One region of the Sphaerisporangium cinnabarinum genome, then DNA from elsewhere that is predicted to be linked to it. Evidence: riboswitches for the same ligand, from Rfam matches in the RefSeq annotation. Region 1 holds a riboswitch; the other holds the start of a gene.
The links. A riboswitch is a leader RNA that binds a small molecule or an ion and turns the genes downstream of it on or off. The one in region 1 is predicted to bind S-adenosylmethionine.
Positions count from the first base shown of each region.

Region 2: linked by a shared signal. The riboswitch ahead of ACZ4MO_RS17730 (methylenetetrahydrofolate reductase) and the one ahead of ACZ4MO_RS02265 (aminotransferase class V-fold PLP-dependent enzyme) in region 1 are both predicted to bind S-adenosylmethionine.

Region 1 is NZ_JBVHRG010000001.1:508,524-515,753, reverse strand. It holds gene ACZ4MO_RS02280 (GNAT family N-acetyltransferase) at 1-131, opposite strand, end outside; gene ACZ4MO_RS02275 (CsbD family protein) at 224-397, shown strand; gene ACZ4MO_RS02270 (GNAT family N-acetyltransferase) at 520-1,167, opposite strand; gene ACZ4MO_RS02265 (aminotransferase class V-fold PLP-dependent enzyme) at 1,280-2,713, opposite strand; SAM riboswitch class IV at 2,747-2,862, opposite strand; gene ACZ4MO_RS02260 (rhodanese-like domain-containing protein) at 3,163-3,654, shown strand; gene ACZ4MO_RS02255 (O-succinylhomoserine sulfhydrylase) at 3,651-4,901, shown strand; gene ACZ4MO_RS02250 (hypothetical protein) at 5,033-5,353, shown strand; gene recC (exodeoxyribonuclease V subunit gamma) at 5,527-7,230, shown strand, end outside.
Region 2 is NZ_JBVHRG010000013.1:53,067-60,296, reverse strand. It holds gene ACZ4MO_RS17740 (hypothetical protein) at 1-54, shown strand, start outside; gene metE (5-methyltetrahydropteroyltriglutamate--homocysteine S-methyltransferase) at 112-2,592, opposite strand; gene ACZ4MO_RS17730 (methylenetetrahydrofolate reductase) at 2,625-3,686, opposite strand; SAM riboswitch class I at 3,692-3,794, opposite strand; gene ACZ4MO_RS17725 (sodium:solute symporter family transporter) at 3,884-5,407, opposite strand; gene ACZ4MO_RS17720 (heavy metal transporter) at 5,404-5,868, opposite strand; gene ACZ4MO_RS17715 (LytR/AlgR family response regulator transcription factor) at 5,865-6,728, opposite strand; gene ACZ4MO_RS17710 (histidine kinase) at 6,725-7,230, opposite strand, start outside.

The DNA of each region.
Region 1 (7,230 bases):
CCGCGCGGCACGGCGCTGGACATGCCCGCCCAGATGCCGTCGTCGACGAGGGCGCCGAGCGCGGGCGCGTGGGTCGCGGCGAGCGGTTCGAGACGGACGCCGAAGCCTTCGAGGACGGTGTCGTGCTGCACCCGCACATCCCACCACACCGCCCGTGCCCCGACGGCGTGCGAGCCCGGCCGACCGTGGTTACGGTCGAGAGGTACCGACGAGAGGAGCACCCATGGGACTCGGAGACAAGGCCAAGCACGCCGCTGAAGAGGCGGGTGGCAAGCTCAAGGAAGGCGCGGGCAAGCTCACGGACAACGAGCGGCTCGAGGCCGAGGGCCAGGGCGACCAGGCCAAGGCCAACGTCAAGCAGGCGGGCGACGACGTCAAGGACGCGTTCGACCGCTGAGATGCTCCACCGTTCGACCACGAGGGCTCCGCTTCGGCGGGGCCCTCGCGGCGTCTCCGGGACCGTGCGCTCGCGGCGATCGGGGCGGAACGCTCAGGGCAGGACCGCCCGGGCGGGGTGGGTCAGGACGCGGCGAGCGGCCGGACGTCCGCCGGCGCCGCCGGCGCGAGCACCGGGACGACGCGCGGGGCGGTGATCCGCGCGAGGAGGCCCACCTCGACCCCGGGCCACTCGGGCGCGAGGATCGAGAAGAGCACGGAGTCGGCGCGCGTCCCGTCGGGCGCGGTGCGGTGGCCGCGCATGACGCCCTCCTCGTGGGCGCCGAGACGGCGCATCGCGCCCAGCGAGCGCTCGTTGCGCGTGTCGACGCGGAAGCCGACCCGGTGCACGTCCCACGTCTCGAACGCGTGGCGCAGCAGGAGCCACTTCGTCACGGGGTTGACGAGGCTCCCCCACGTGGAGCGCGCGTAGAACGTGCGGCCCACCTCCACGCGGCGGTCGACGAGCGACAGGTCGCGGAACGCCGTGCTGCCGAGCACGGCGCCGGGCGCGCCGTCGGGGTCGACGGTGCGCACGACGAAGCCCGTGAGGTCCGGGGCCGCGCGCGTCGCGGCCACGAGATCGGCCATCCCCGCGACCCCGTAGGGCAGGGGGATGCTCATGCCTGACCACATCGCCTCGTCGACGAGGCCGGCCAGCGTCTCAGCGTGCTCCAGGGCCAGCGGTTCCAGGCGGAAACCGTGCCCCGAGAGGACGACGTCGTGCAGCACAGCGCATATCAGAGCACACGCGGAACACCGCGCCAAGAGGGTCCGGCGACGCGGTGGACAACGCTCGGCGACGGCCCGGTGAACGGGCTCCCCCGTCGGCCGCCGACGCCGGTCAGACGGCCGGTCCGCAGCCCGCGGCGTCGGCGAGGAAGCCCGCCGCGGCGGTCGCGAAGAGACCCTCCAGGCCGGACCCCGCGGGGACCGGGCGGGGGTCGTCCACGACGGCCCAGCAGCCGTCGACGACCTCGTACCGGGTCGCCGGGCCCTGCTCGACGTACGCGCGCACGGCCTCGACGAGGCGCACGACGTCCGCGCCCGTCGTCCCGACGCCCACCGAGGCGCGGATCGCGCCCGCGTCGTAACCGAGGCGCGCGAGCAGCGGGTGCGCGCAGAACCGCCCGTCGCGCACGCCGATGCCGTGCTCGGCCGAGAGGTAGGCGGCGACGAGGCCCGGATCGTGGCCCTCGACGGCGAACGTCACGACGCCGACCGGGTCGACGGCGTCGTCCCAGACGCGCACGACCCGGACACCGGGGACGGCCTCGAGGCCCGCGACGAGGGCCGTGCGCAGCGCCGCCTCGTGCGCGTGCAGGTCGGCCGGGTCGAGCGCGGCGAGCGCGTCGCACGCCGCCGCGAGCGCCGCGGCGCCCACCACGTTCGGCGAGCCGGCCTCGTGGCGCGCGGGCGCCGTCTGCCACTGGGTCCCGGTCACCGCGACGTGACGCACGGCGCCGCCGCCCGCGAGGTAGGGCGTGCCCGCGTCGAGCCAGTCACGACGCCCGACGAGCGCGCCCGCGCCGAACGGCGCGTAGGTCTTGTGCCCCGAGAAGGCGACGTAGTCGGCGCCCGACGCGGCGAGCGAGAACCCGCGGTGCGGGACGAGCTGGGCGCCGTCGAGCACGACGCGCGCGCCGGCGTCGTGCGCGGCGCGGACGACCTCGGTGATCGGCAGGGACTCGCCCGTGACGTTGGACGCGCCGGTCACGGCGACGAGCGCGTACGGGAAGCGCGCGAGCTCGGTGCGCAGGCCCGAGAGCGTCTCCGCGACGGACGCGCCGCCCGCGAGGACCGTCGCGCCGCCCGTGCGCTGCCACGGCAGCAGGTTCGCGTGGTGCTCTACGTCGAGGACGAGCACGCGCCCGGGCGTGCCGTCCGCGTTCGCCGGGACGCAGCCCGCGAGCAGGTTGAGCGAGTCGGTCGTGTTGCGCGTGACGACCGTGACGTCGTCCTCGCGCGCGCCGACGAACGCGCCGATCGTGCGCCGCGACGCCTCGTAGAGCGCCGTGGAGACCTGCGACAGGTAGCCCGCGCCGCGGTGCACGCTCGCGTAGAGCGGCAGCACCTCGGTCACGCGGTCGGCCACCGAGCGCAGCGCCGGGGCCGACGCCGCGACGTCGAGGTTCGCGTACGGGACGCTGCGGCCGTCGACGAGCGGGACGAGCGTGTCCCCGCCGACGACGGGCAGGAGCGCGGGCGCGTCGGCGAGCGCCGTGAGGACAGGGGCCGGGGCGTCGGTGGGACACGAGACGTCCGCGAGAGCAGTCATGGCACAGTCCTCCAGGGTCGTCCGGGGAGAACCTCCCCGCGCTTGCCACCCGCCGGTCGGCGTGCGGCCTGGTCGTCACCCGGGGCACCCCGCCGCGAGAGGAGGGTTGCCGGCCAGCAAACCGGGGTTTCGCGCTGGCACTCATGACCTGTCGACCAGGATGTCCGTGAGCACCGCAGCGTGTCAACCGGTGGTCACGGCGTCTCGGATGGCGGGACGTGGCATGCAACGCCGGGGGCTGCGGCCGGGGCCGCGCGGCGTCGGGCACCCCCGCCCCGACGCCGGTCCCCGAGACGGGCGTTCCGCGCGTCGGACGCGTGGCGTACGATCCGAGCCAACCATCCGGAGCGGCCGAGTGACGTGGCACGTCGACGCCGCAGCAACCCCCCGGACCGCCTCGGCGGCCGGGCGCAGGGTGCTACTGCCACGATCGATGGAGGAGGACTCTCATGAGCGACCAGTCCCAGCAGGCGTCGGCAGCGGGGTCGGCGCTGCCCGACGCGCGACCCGCCGTCGGCTACGCCGGCGACCTCACCCCGCAGCAGGCGTGGGACCTGCTCGCGCACGACGAGCGCGCCGTGCTCGTGGACGTCCGCACGGAGGGCGAGTGGCGCACCATCGGCGTGCCCGACGCCACGGAGCTCGGTCGCGACGTCGTGTTCGACGAGTGGGTGACCCCGACGGGCCCCAACCCGCGGTTCCTGGACCAGCTCGTCGAGGCGGGCCTGACGCCCGGCGACGAGCGTCCCGTCGTGTTCCTGTGCCGCTCGGGCCAGCGGTCGATCGGCGCGGCGCGCGCGGCCACGGCCGCCGGGCTCGGGCCGTCGTACAACGTGCTCGAGGGCTTCGAGGGGGCCCAGGGATTCTCGGGCCTGCGGGACGTCGAAGGCTGGAAGGTCCGCGGGCTGCCCACCACGACGTTCGACGAGGCCGCCCGGTGAGCGCGGCCGTGCCCGGGAGCGTGCCCGGCGGCTCCGGCCGCAAGCCCCTGCCCGCGAGCGCCCGCCCCGCGACGCTCGCCGTGCGCGGCGGTCACGCGCGCACCGAGTTCCAGGAGACGTCCGAGGCGCTGTTCCTCACCCAGGGCTACACGTACGACCGCGCGGCGGACGCCGAGGCCGCGTTCCAGGGAGAGCTCGACCGGTTCGTCTACTCGCGGTACGGCAACCCCACCGTGCACACGTTCGAGGAGCGTCTGCGCCTCCTGGAGGGCGCGGAGGCGTGCTACGCGACGGCGTCCGGCATGTCTGCCGTGTTCACGGCGCTCGCGGCGCTGGTGCGGTCCGGGTCGCGCATCGTCGCGGCGCGCGCGCTCTTCGGGTCGAGCCTCGTCATCTTCGACGAGATCTTCGCGAAGTGGGGCGTGCGGACGGACTACGTCGACGGTCACGTGCTGTCGCAGTGGGAGGAGGCGCTGTCCACCCCCGCGGACGTCGTCTTCTTCGAGACGCCGTCCAACCCCATGCAGGACATCGTCGACGCGCGGCGCGTGAGCGAGCTCGCGCACACCGCGGGCGCGGTCGTCGTGCTCGACAACGTGTTCGCGACCCCGCTGCTGCAGCGGCCGCTCGAGCTCGGGGCCGACGTCGTCGTCTACTCGGCGACCAAGCACATCGACGGGCAGGGCCGCGTGCTCGGCGGCGCGATCCTCGGGACCGAGGAGTTCGTCACGGGCCCGGTGCAGACGTTCATCCGCAACACCGGGCCGTCGCTCTCGGCGTTCAACGCGTGGGTGCTGCTCAAGGGCCTCGAGACGCTGCCCGTGCGCGTCGCCGCGCAGAACGCCGCCGCGGCGCAGGTCGCGGAGGCGCTCGAGCAGCTCCCCGGGATCGGCCGCGTGCGGTACCCGTTCCTCGCGTCGCACCCGCAGCGCGAGCTCGCGCGGTCGCAGCAGAGCGGCGGCGGGACCGTCGTGACGTTCGACCTCGCCGTGCCCGAGGGCACCGACCCCGAGACGGCGAAGAAGCGCGCGTTCACGTTCCTCGACGCGCTCCAGGTCGTCGACATCTCGAACAACCTCGGCGACGCGAAGTCCCTCGTCACGCACCCGGCCACGACGACCCACCGCAAGCTCGGCCCCGAGGGTCGCGCCGCGGTCGGTATCGCGGAGACGACCGTCCGCCTGTCGGTGGGCCTGGAGGACCCGCAAGACATCATCGAGGACGTCGAGCAGGCCCTGAACTCCTGACCCCAGCCTCCCGCCGAACATGTGGTTGTGGCCCGTCCCGGCGTCGGGACGGGCCACAACCACCTGCTCGACGGGCACCGGACGCGGGCCGGCACCGCTTTCCGGAATCGGGTGGACCGAGCGGGTGGCTGGTGCTCGAGACGCGCGTCCCCGCCCGCCGGGCCTGGGAGGGGTGGGTCCGCGAGGCGACGACCACGCGCGTGGACGTGCCCGACGTCGGCCCGGTCGAGTCCTGGACCGAACTCACCGAGGTGTCGCTCCCCTTCGTGTCCTTCCACGACACGACCATGCTGCCCGACGGCACCACGCTCCACTCCGACTCGACGCTGCGCTTCCGGGAGCGCGACGAGGTCGAGACGTTGCTCGTGGCGTGCGGGTTCGAGGTCATGGACGTCCGGGACGCGCCCGACCGCCCGGGTCGCGAGTGGGTGTTCGTCGCGCAGCGCGCCTGAGAGGAAGACGCCCAGTTCCCACACGGGTGCCGTGTGCTCGGCCGCAGGCGCCCGGAACCTGTGGACGGCGGTTCGACGGTGTGGGTCGCACCTCGTAGATTCCTCGTAGCGCGCGGCCACGGGCCGGGCGCGTGATCACGCCACCACCACCGACAGGGGTCCTCTTGCTGCACGTGCACCGCTCCGAGCGTGCCGAGGCGCTCGTGGCGCCGCTCGCCGCCGTGCTCGCGGAGGTCCCGGCGGACCCGTTCACGCCGGACGTCGTGGCGGTCCCGACGCGCGGGGTGGAGCGGTGGCTCGCGCAGCGGCTCTCGCACCACCTGGGCGCGGGCGAGACGGCGGGGATCTGCGCGAACGTGGACTTCCGGGGCCCGCGGCGGCTCGTCGAGCAGGTCGTGGCCGACCTCACGGACCTCGACCCCGACGACGACCCGTGGCGGCCCGAGCGGCTCGCGTGGTCGGTGCTCGAGGTGCTCGACGCGCACCTCGCCGAGCCGTGGGCGGCGCCGCTCGCGCGCTACGTCGGCGACCCGGGCGACGAGGTGCGGCGGGGCCGGCGGCTCACGCTCGCACGACGGCTCGCGGACCTCCTGGTCGACTACGCCCGCCAGCGGCCCGAGGTCGTGCTCGCGTGGTCGGCCCCGGTCACGGGGACAGCCGTCGCGCCGGACGACCTCGCGTGGCAGCCCGAGCTGTGGCGTCGCCTGGTGGAGCGCGTCCCGGCGACGGACCCGGCGCGGCGCGTGACGGAGGCGATCGCGGCGCTGCGTGCGGACCCGGCGGCCGTCGACCTGCCGCCACGGCTGTCCGTGTTCGGACCCACGCGGCTGCCCGAGGACGAGCTCCGGGTCCTGCGCGCGCTCGCCGAGCACCGCGACGTCCACCTGTGGCTCGTGCACCCCTCGCCGGCGCTGTGGGCGACGGTCGCCGCGTCCGACGGCGGCCCGGCCACGGGCGGCGCGAGCCCGAGCGCAGACCACGCGGGTGCGTCCGTCCGGCGTCGCGCCGACCTGCCGACGTTCGCGCGCCACCCGTTCCTCGCGTCCACCGGCCGGGACACGGTCGAGCTGCAGCTCCGCCTCGCCGCGGGCGACGTGCGCGAGACCCACCACGAGGCCGCGCCCCCGCCACCGACCCTGCTCGGCGCGCTGCAGTCCGCGCTGCGGGCCGACGCACCGGACGGCGCCCACGTGCTGGACCCGGCGGACCGCTCCGTGCAGGTGCTCGCGTGCCACGGCCGGGCCCGTCAGGTCGAGGTGCTGCGCGAGACGCTCGTCGGCCTGTTCTCCGCCGACCCGACGCTCCAGGCGCGCGACGTCATCGTGCTGTGCCCCGACGTCGAGACGTTCGCGCCGCTCGTCACCGCGACCTTCGCTGCCGTCCCCGAGCTCGGCGACGACGCGCACCCCGGTCAGCGGCTGCGGGTCAGCCTCGCGGACCGTGGCGCCGGGACCACCAACCCGGTGCTCGCGCTGCTCGCCACGCTGCTGCGCCTCGCCGACGGCCGCGTCACCGCGTCCGAGGTGCTCGACCTCGCGGCGAGCGGCCCGGTCCGCCGCCGGTTCCGCTTCTCCGACGACGACGTCGACCGCCTGCGGCAGTGGGCCGTCGAGGCGGGGGTGCACTGGGGCGAGGACGGCGAGCGTCGCGCCCGCTTCGGCATCGACGAGCACGTGCGGCAGGGCACGTGGGACGCGGCGCTCGACCGCATCCTGCTCGGCGCGGCGATGGCCGACGAGGACGCGCGGTTCGTCGGGCCCGCGCTCCCGCTGGACGACGTCGGCTCGACGGACGTGGACCTCGCCGGCCGGCTCGCGGAGCTCGTCGCGCGGCTCACGGAGATCCTACGCGGTCTCGACGGCGTGCACCCGCTCGCG
Region 2 (7,230 bases), on a different contig from region 1:
GCGACGCTCGCGTTCGCCCTCCCGATGGCGGGCACGGGCACGACCGAGCGCTGACACCCTCGACACGGAGGCCGGGTCCCGACGGAACCCGGCCTCCGGCGTCTCCGGGGGTCAGCCGAGCGTGGCCCGGACGGCCTTCGCCGCGGTGACGAGGTGCTCGAGCGACGGCACGGTCTCCTCGTAGCGGCGGGTCTTCAGGCCGCAGTCGGGGTTGACCCAGACGACGCGCGGGTCGATCGACTTCACGGCGAGCTCCAGCAGCTCGGTGACCTCCTCCGTCGAGGGCACGCGCGGGCTGTGGATGTCGTAGACGCCCGGCCCGATGCCGCGCGAGTACCCGGCGTCGCGCAGCTCCGGCACGATCTCCATGCGCGAGCGCGCCGCCTCGACCGACGTCACGTCGGCGTCGAGGCCGTCGATCGCGCCGATGACCTCGCCGAACTCCGAGTAGCACAGGTGCGTGTGGATCTGCGTCGCCGCCTCCACGCCCGACGTCGCGAGCCGGAACGACCCGACGGACCAGTCGAGGTACGCCGGCTGGTCCGCGCGGCGCAGCGGCAGGAGCTCGCGCAGCGCGGGCTCGTCGACCTGGACGATCCCGACGCCGGCGGCCTCGAGGTCCGCGATCTCGTCGCGCAGCGCGAGGCCCACCTGGTTCGCGGTGTCGCCGAGCGGCTGGTCGTCGCGCACGAACGACCACGCGAGGATCGTCACGGGCCCGGTGAGCATGCCCTTGACGGGCTTCTCGGTGAGCGACGCCGTGTACGCGGACCACTCGACCGTGATCGGCGCGGGCCGCGTGACGTCACCCCACAGGATCGGCGGGCGGACGCAGCGCGACCCGTACGACTGGACCCAGCCGTTCGCCGTGACGGCGAACCCGTCGAGGTGCTCCGCGAAGTACTGCACCATGTCGTTGCGCTCGGGCTCGCCGTGCACGAGCACGTCGAGGCCCAGCTCCTCCTGGATCGCGACGACGCGCGCGATCTCCTCGCGCATCGCGGTCGTGTAGTCCGCGTCCGACAGCTCGCCCTTCGTCCACAGCGCGCGGGCGCGGCGGATCTCCGGCGTCTGCGGGAACGAGCCGATCGTCGTCGTGGGCAGCGGCGGCAGGTTCAGGCGCTCCTGCTGCGCGGCCGCACGCTCGGCGTAGTCGCCGCGCGCGAAGTCCGCGTCGGTCAGCGCGGCCGCGCGCTCCCGCACCGCGGGCACGACGACGCCGCTCGCCTCCGCGCGCGACGCCACCGCCGCACGGGACGCCTCGATCTCCTCCGCGACGGCGTCGCGACCCTCCGTGAGGGCCCGGGCGAGCGTCGCGACCTCGCCGACCTTCTGGTCCGCGAACGCGAGCCAGTCGCGCAGGCGCGGGTCGAGCGTCGTGCCCGACGCGGTGCCGGGCTCGGCGAACGTCTCGTCCTCCACGTCGTGCGGCACGTGCAGCAGCGACGTCGACGTGCCGACGGCGACCGCGCCCAGGTGCGCTCCGGTCGGGTACTGCTCGATCAGATCGAGCTTCGCGGCGAGGTCCGCCCGCCACACGTTGTGCCCGTCGATCACGCCGAGGACGAGGGTCTTCGTCCCGAGCCCCTGGGGCAGGCCGTCGGGAAGGTCGGCTGCGACGCCGTCGAGCGCGATCGCCTCGATGTCCGTGTCCGACAGGACGGCCAGGAAGTCGTGATACCGGCCGTCGGGTCCAGGCGAGGTCTCCAGCCGACCGTACGGCGCCGCGACGAGGATGGCGGGCCGCACGTCCTCTGCCGAGCCGGGGATCTCTCCCGACCCGGAGGTCTCCGTGGGGAGCGGGCCCGGGTTCGGCACCGGGCGGAGGTCGGTCGCGAGCGCGCGGTATGCCCTCTCGACCGCTTCGGTGAGCTCCTCGGCGTTCGCCGGGTCGGTGACGAGGATCGGCTCGTCGAGCTGCACCCACGGCGCGCCGGTCGCGGCGAGCGCACGCAGCAGGTCGGCGTAGGCGGCGACGACGTCGTCCAGACGATCGAGCGGCGAGTACCCGGCGGGCGCGTCGTCCGCGGCCTTGGACAGCGCGAGGAACGTCACCGGCCCGACGACGACGGGCCGCGTCACGACGCCGGCCTCCTTCGCTTCGACGAACTCGCGGACGACGCGGTCGTCGACGAACCGGATCGGGGTGTCCGGGCCGATCTCGGGCACGAGGTAGTGGTAGTTCGTGTCGAACCACTTGGTCATCTCGAGCGGGGCGTCATCGCCCTGCCCCCGGGCCACGGTGAAGTAGCCCGCGAGGTCGAGGCGGCCCGCGTCGTCGACCAGCGACGCGAACCGCGACGGCACGGCACCGAGGGACGCGGCGACGTCGAGCACCTGGTCGTAGTAGGAGAACGTGCCGGGGACGGACGCGTCGTCGGCGCCGAGGCCGAGCTCGACGAGGCGGCGCACGGTCGCGAGGCGCAGCCCGCGGGCCGTGGCCTCGAGCTCCTCGGCCGACGTCTTGCCGGCCCAGAACGCCTCGACGGCCTTCTTCAGCTCGCGGCGGCGCCCGATGCGCGGGTAGCCGAGCACGGTCCCGGCGGGGAATCCGACCGGGTTCTGGGTAGGGGAGGGTACGGAAGTGGCCATGATCGAAACCTCTTGCTGGTCCGGAGGACCGGTCAGACGGGCGCGCCGTGCGTGGCGGCGCTCGTCGGGGGCAGGGAGGTGCCGGTGACCCACGGCCCGCTGGCCAGGTCCGGGACGAGCGGGGCGGCGGCGGCGCTGGCGCCGCCCCCGGTCCCGCCCGACCCGCCGCCGAGGTGGACACCCTCGAGCAGGTCAAGAGCGGCGCGGTGCTTGTTGAACGTGTACACGTGCAGACCGGGCGTGCCCGCGTCGAGGACGCGCTGCGCGAGGTCGACCGAGTACGCGATCCCGTAGGCGTGCTGCGCCTCCGGGTCGGGCAGGGCGTCGAGCGCGTCCAGCAGGTGCTGGGGCGCGCGCACGCCCGTGAGCTCCTCGACGCGACGGAGCCGCGCGGGCTCCGTCGTGGGCAGCAGCCCGGCGAGGATGGGGATCGTCACGCCGGCCGCACGGGCCTCGGCGACGAAGTCGGTGTACGACGACGCGTCGTAGAAGAGCTGCGTGATCGCGAAGCTCGCGCCGGCCTGCTGCTTCTGCCACAGGCGGCGCACCTCCTGGGTGCGGGTCGTGCCGGCGGCGGGATTGCCGTCGCAGAACGTCGCGACGGCGATCGTCAGCGGCCGGGCCGCGCCGCGCAGCGCGACGGCCGGGTCGGACGCGCAGCGCGACGCCTCGACCTCGCGCAGCAGGGCGACGAGCTCGGTCGACGACCGGACGCCGTCGGGCGCGGGCTGCCAGTCCGGCTGGTCGCGCGGCGGGTCGCCCCGCAGCGCGAGGAAGCTCCGCACGCCCTCGTCGAGGAAGTCGGTGATGACCGACTCCACGTCCTCGCGCGACGCCCCGACGCACGTGAGGTGCGCGATCGGCAGCACGGGCGTGCCCTGGAGCAGACGTCCGACGACCTGGCGCGCGGTCGCGCGGTCGGTGCCCGCGGCGCCGTACGTCACGGACACGAAGTCGGGGTGCGTCGCGACGAGACGGCGTGCCGTCTCCCAGAACTTCGGGGCCGCGTCCGGTCGGCGCGGGGGCATGAGCTCGAACGACACCGTCGGCCGCGGACGGCCCGGACGGTGCGCGAAGGATGCCTCTGAGGTCATGCGTCACTCCATCGACCCTGGCGTTAGCACCTTTGTCCTCGGGAGGCTTCCGTCGGCGGGTTGCTGCGGTGTCGTCGAGCCAGGACTCTCGACCGCTCTGGATGGTTGCCACGATCCTACGACCCATCCGACATGCGGTCGAGAGCGCCCGCCAGGTGAGATGCGGAGGGTCGTCGGCGCTCCCGGTGCGACGAGTCTCAGGCCCTCCGGCGTTCGGGCACGTGCAGACGGCGGAGGAACCGGTCGGTGCGCAGCGGCGGGCCGCGCCGGTCGAGGAGCGACACGACGACGACGGTCGCCGTCGCGAGCGGGATGGTCCACGCGGCGGGCTGGGCGAGCAGGGCGCGCACGACGCCGGGTACGCCGTCGGCCGTGTCGCCGGACGGGCTCCCGTACCCCGCGGCGACGAGCGCGGACGACGCGAGCAGCGCCGTCGCGCACAGGACGGCGCCCACGACCATGCCCGCCACCGCGCCGCGCGCGGTGAGGCCGCGCCACCACACGCCGAGCAGGATCACGGGGGACAGGGCCGACGCCGCGAAGACGAACACCGTCCCGACGCTCGTCACGAGGCCCTGCGGGATGGTGACGAGCGCGAACGCGAGCGGGATGAGCGTGCACGCGACCGCCGACCAGCGGAAGGACCGCACGGTGCCGCCGAACAGGTCCTGGCTCACGACGCCCGCCAGCGCGACCACGAGCCCCGACGACGTCCCGAGGAACGCGGCGAACGCCCCGGCGACGACGAGCGCGGCGAGGAGCTCGCCGCCGAGCCCGGGCACGAGGCGGGTCGGCAGCGCGAGGACGACGGTGTCCGCCACCCCGGGCGCCGCGAGGTCGGGCGCGACGACCCGCGCCACGAGCCCGAGCGTGCTCGACACCATGTAGAACACGCTGATCATGACGAGCACGACGACGGTCGTGCGGCGGGCCGAGCCGCCGTCGGGCGAGGTGTAGAAGCGCACGAGGACGTGCGGCAGGCCGGTCGTGCCGAGCAGGAGGGCGAGCAGGAGCGAGACGGTGGCGTACGCGTCGAGGCCGCCCGGCCCGGCCTCGTGGGGGAACACGGCGGCGGGGTCGAACGTGACGACGGCGCCGCCGGGCTCGAACGCCCCGCCGAGCGCCATGAGCACGACGACGAGCGGCACCGCGAGGGCGGTGAGCTTGACCCAGAACTGGAACGCCTGGACGAACGTGATGGAGCGCATCCCGCCCGCGGCGACGACGGCGCTCACCACGACCGCGATCCCCACCGAGCCGACCCACGGCGGCACCGGGGCCACGCTCGTGATGACGAGCGCCGCCCCGTGGAGCTGCGGGACCACGTAGAGCCACCCGATGACGAGCACGAGCACGCTCGTCACGCGGCGCGCGACCACGGAGTCGAGCCGGGCGTGCACGAAGTCGGGGATCGTGTACGCGCCGCTGCGCCGCAGGGGGCCCGCGACGAACAGCAGGACGAGCAGGTAGCCCGCCGCGTACCCGACGGGGAACCAGAACGCCTCCGCGCCGGACAGCAGCACGAGGCCCGAGAGCCCGAGGAACGTGCCCGCGGACAGGTACTCGCCGCTGATCGCCGACGCGTTCCAGACCGGCCGCACGGTGCGCGACGCGACGAAGAAGTCGCTCGTGGTGCGCGAGATCCGCAGGCCGTAGAACCCGATGAGCCCGGTCGCGAGCAGGAGCAGCGCGATCGCGACGAGGGGCAGCGCGCTGGTCACGGCGCACCGCCGTCGTCGGGGCCGGGCTCGTCGGGCGTCACTCCCTCGGCGAGCGCGCGGTACCGGCGCTCGTTGCGCGCCGCCGCGACCGCGAAGACGACCGCGAACGCGACGATCACGGGGTAGAAGCCGTACGCGTGCACGAGCCACGGCAGCGGCACGCCGAGCACCACGACGTCGTCCAGCGCGGGCACGCCGCTCATCGTCACCGTGAGCAGCGTGACGACGGCGAGGAACGACGCCACGCACGCCAGCCCGAGCCGGAGCTGGGCCCGGACGAGCCCGCGCGTGTACGCGGTCGCGGCGTCGTCCGGTTCGCCGGTCCGCGCCGTGGCCGACGCCGCGCCGCCCCGCGGGGCGGAGCCCTCACCGGGGCCGGGGCGAGGGCCGGGGCTCGCGGCGGGGACGTCCGTGGACCGGACGCGCACGCGCGCGTCGCGGCGCGGGTCGGTGCCCGTCACGGCGCACCCCGGTGCGGCCCGAGGAGCGCCTCGCGGACCGCGGGCACCATGCGGCGGCTCACCGGGACCTCGTGCCCGGCGACGACGAGCGCGGGCTGCGCCCCGCCGAACCGCGCCGCGGTCACGGCCGCGCGGTCCACGAGGTACGACCGGTGCACGCGCAGGAACCCCGCGGGCGCCCACCGCTCCTCGAGGTCGGAGAGCGGCTCGCGCACGAGGAACTGCTCGGTGTCCGTCACGAGCCGGGAGTAGTCGCCCTGCGCCTGCACCCACCGCACCGCGCTGCGCCGGACGAGCCGCGTCGTCGTGCCGACCGTCACGACGAGCGTCTCGTCGGCCGGTGCGGCGCCTCCCGCCGGGCCACCGGCCGCGGGCGAGGGAGCGGCGGCGCTGGCGGGCGCTGCCGCGTCGGTCGCGGGGGCGCGCCCCGCCGCGGTGCGCTCCGCGACCCGCTCGACGACGCGGTCGACGGCCCGCGCGAGCCGCTCGCGCCGCACGGGCTTGAGGACGTAGTCGACGGCCTCGACGTCGAACGCCTCCAGCGCGCGCGCCTCGTCGGCGGTGACGAACACGACCGCCGGGCGGTCGGCGAACCGGGAGAGCGCGCGGGCGAGGTCGAGGCCGGTCAGCCCCGGCATGTGGATGTCGAGGAACGCCGCGTCCACCGTGCGCGACGAGAGCTCGCGCAGCGCCTCCGAGCCGCTCGCGACCCCGCGCACGGTGCGCACGCGCGGGTCGCGGCGGAGCAGGCCCACGAGCTCGTCGAGCACGGGCCGCTCGTCGTCGGCGACGAGCACGTCCAGCCCGACGGCGTCCCTCGCCCCGTCCGGGACGCCGCCGGCCGGGTCCGGGGCGGTCACGGCACGCTCACCTCCGTCTCGTGCAGCGGCTGCGACCGCGGGACGCGCAGGCGCACGAGCGTGCCCGAGCCGGGCGCGGTCTCGATGTCGAGCGCGTGGTCGTCGCCGTAGAGCTGGCGCACGCGGGTGTCGACGTTGCGCAGGCCCACGTGCGTCGTGTCGCGCGACGTGAGGAGCTCGCGCACGACGGCCGGGTCCATGCCGACGCCGTCGTCCTCGACCGTGATCTCCGTCTGGGTGCCCTCGTCGCGCGCGGTGATGACGATCGTCCCGCCGTGCTCGCGCGGCTCCAGGCCGTGGCGCACCGCGTTCTCGACGAGGGGCTGCACGGAGAGGAAGGGGATGACGGCCGTCAACGACTCCGGCGCGATCTGCAGGGTGACGGCGAGGCGCTCGCCGAACCGGGCGCGCTCGAGCTCGACGTAGGAGTGGATCGAGCGCAGCTCGTCGGCGAGGGTCGTGAAGTCGCCGCGCCCGCGGAACGAGTAGCGCGTGAAGTCGG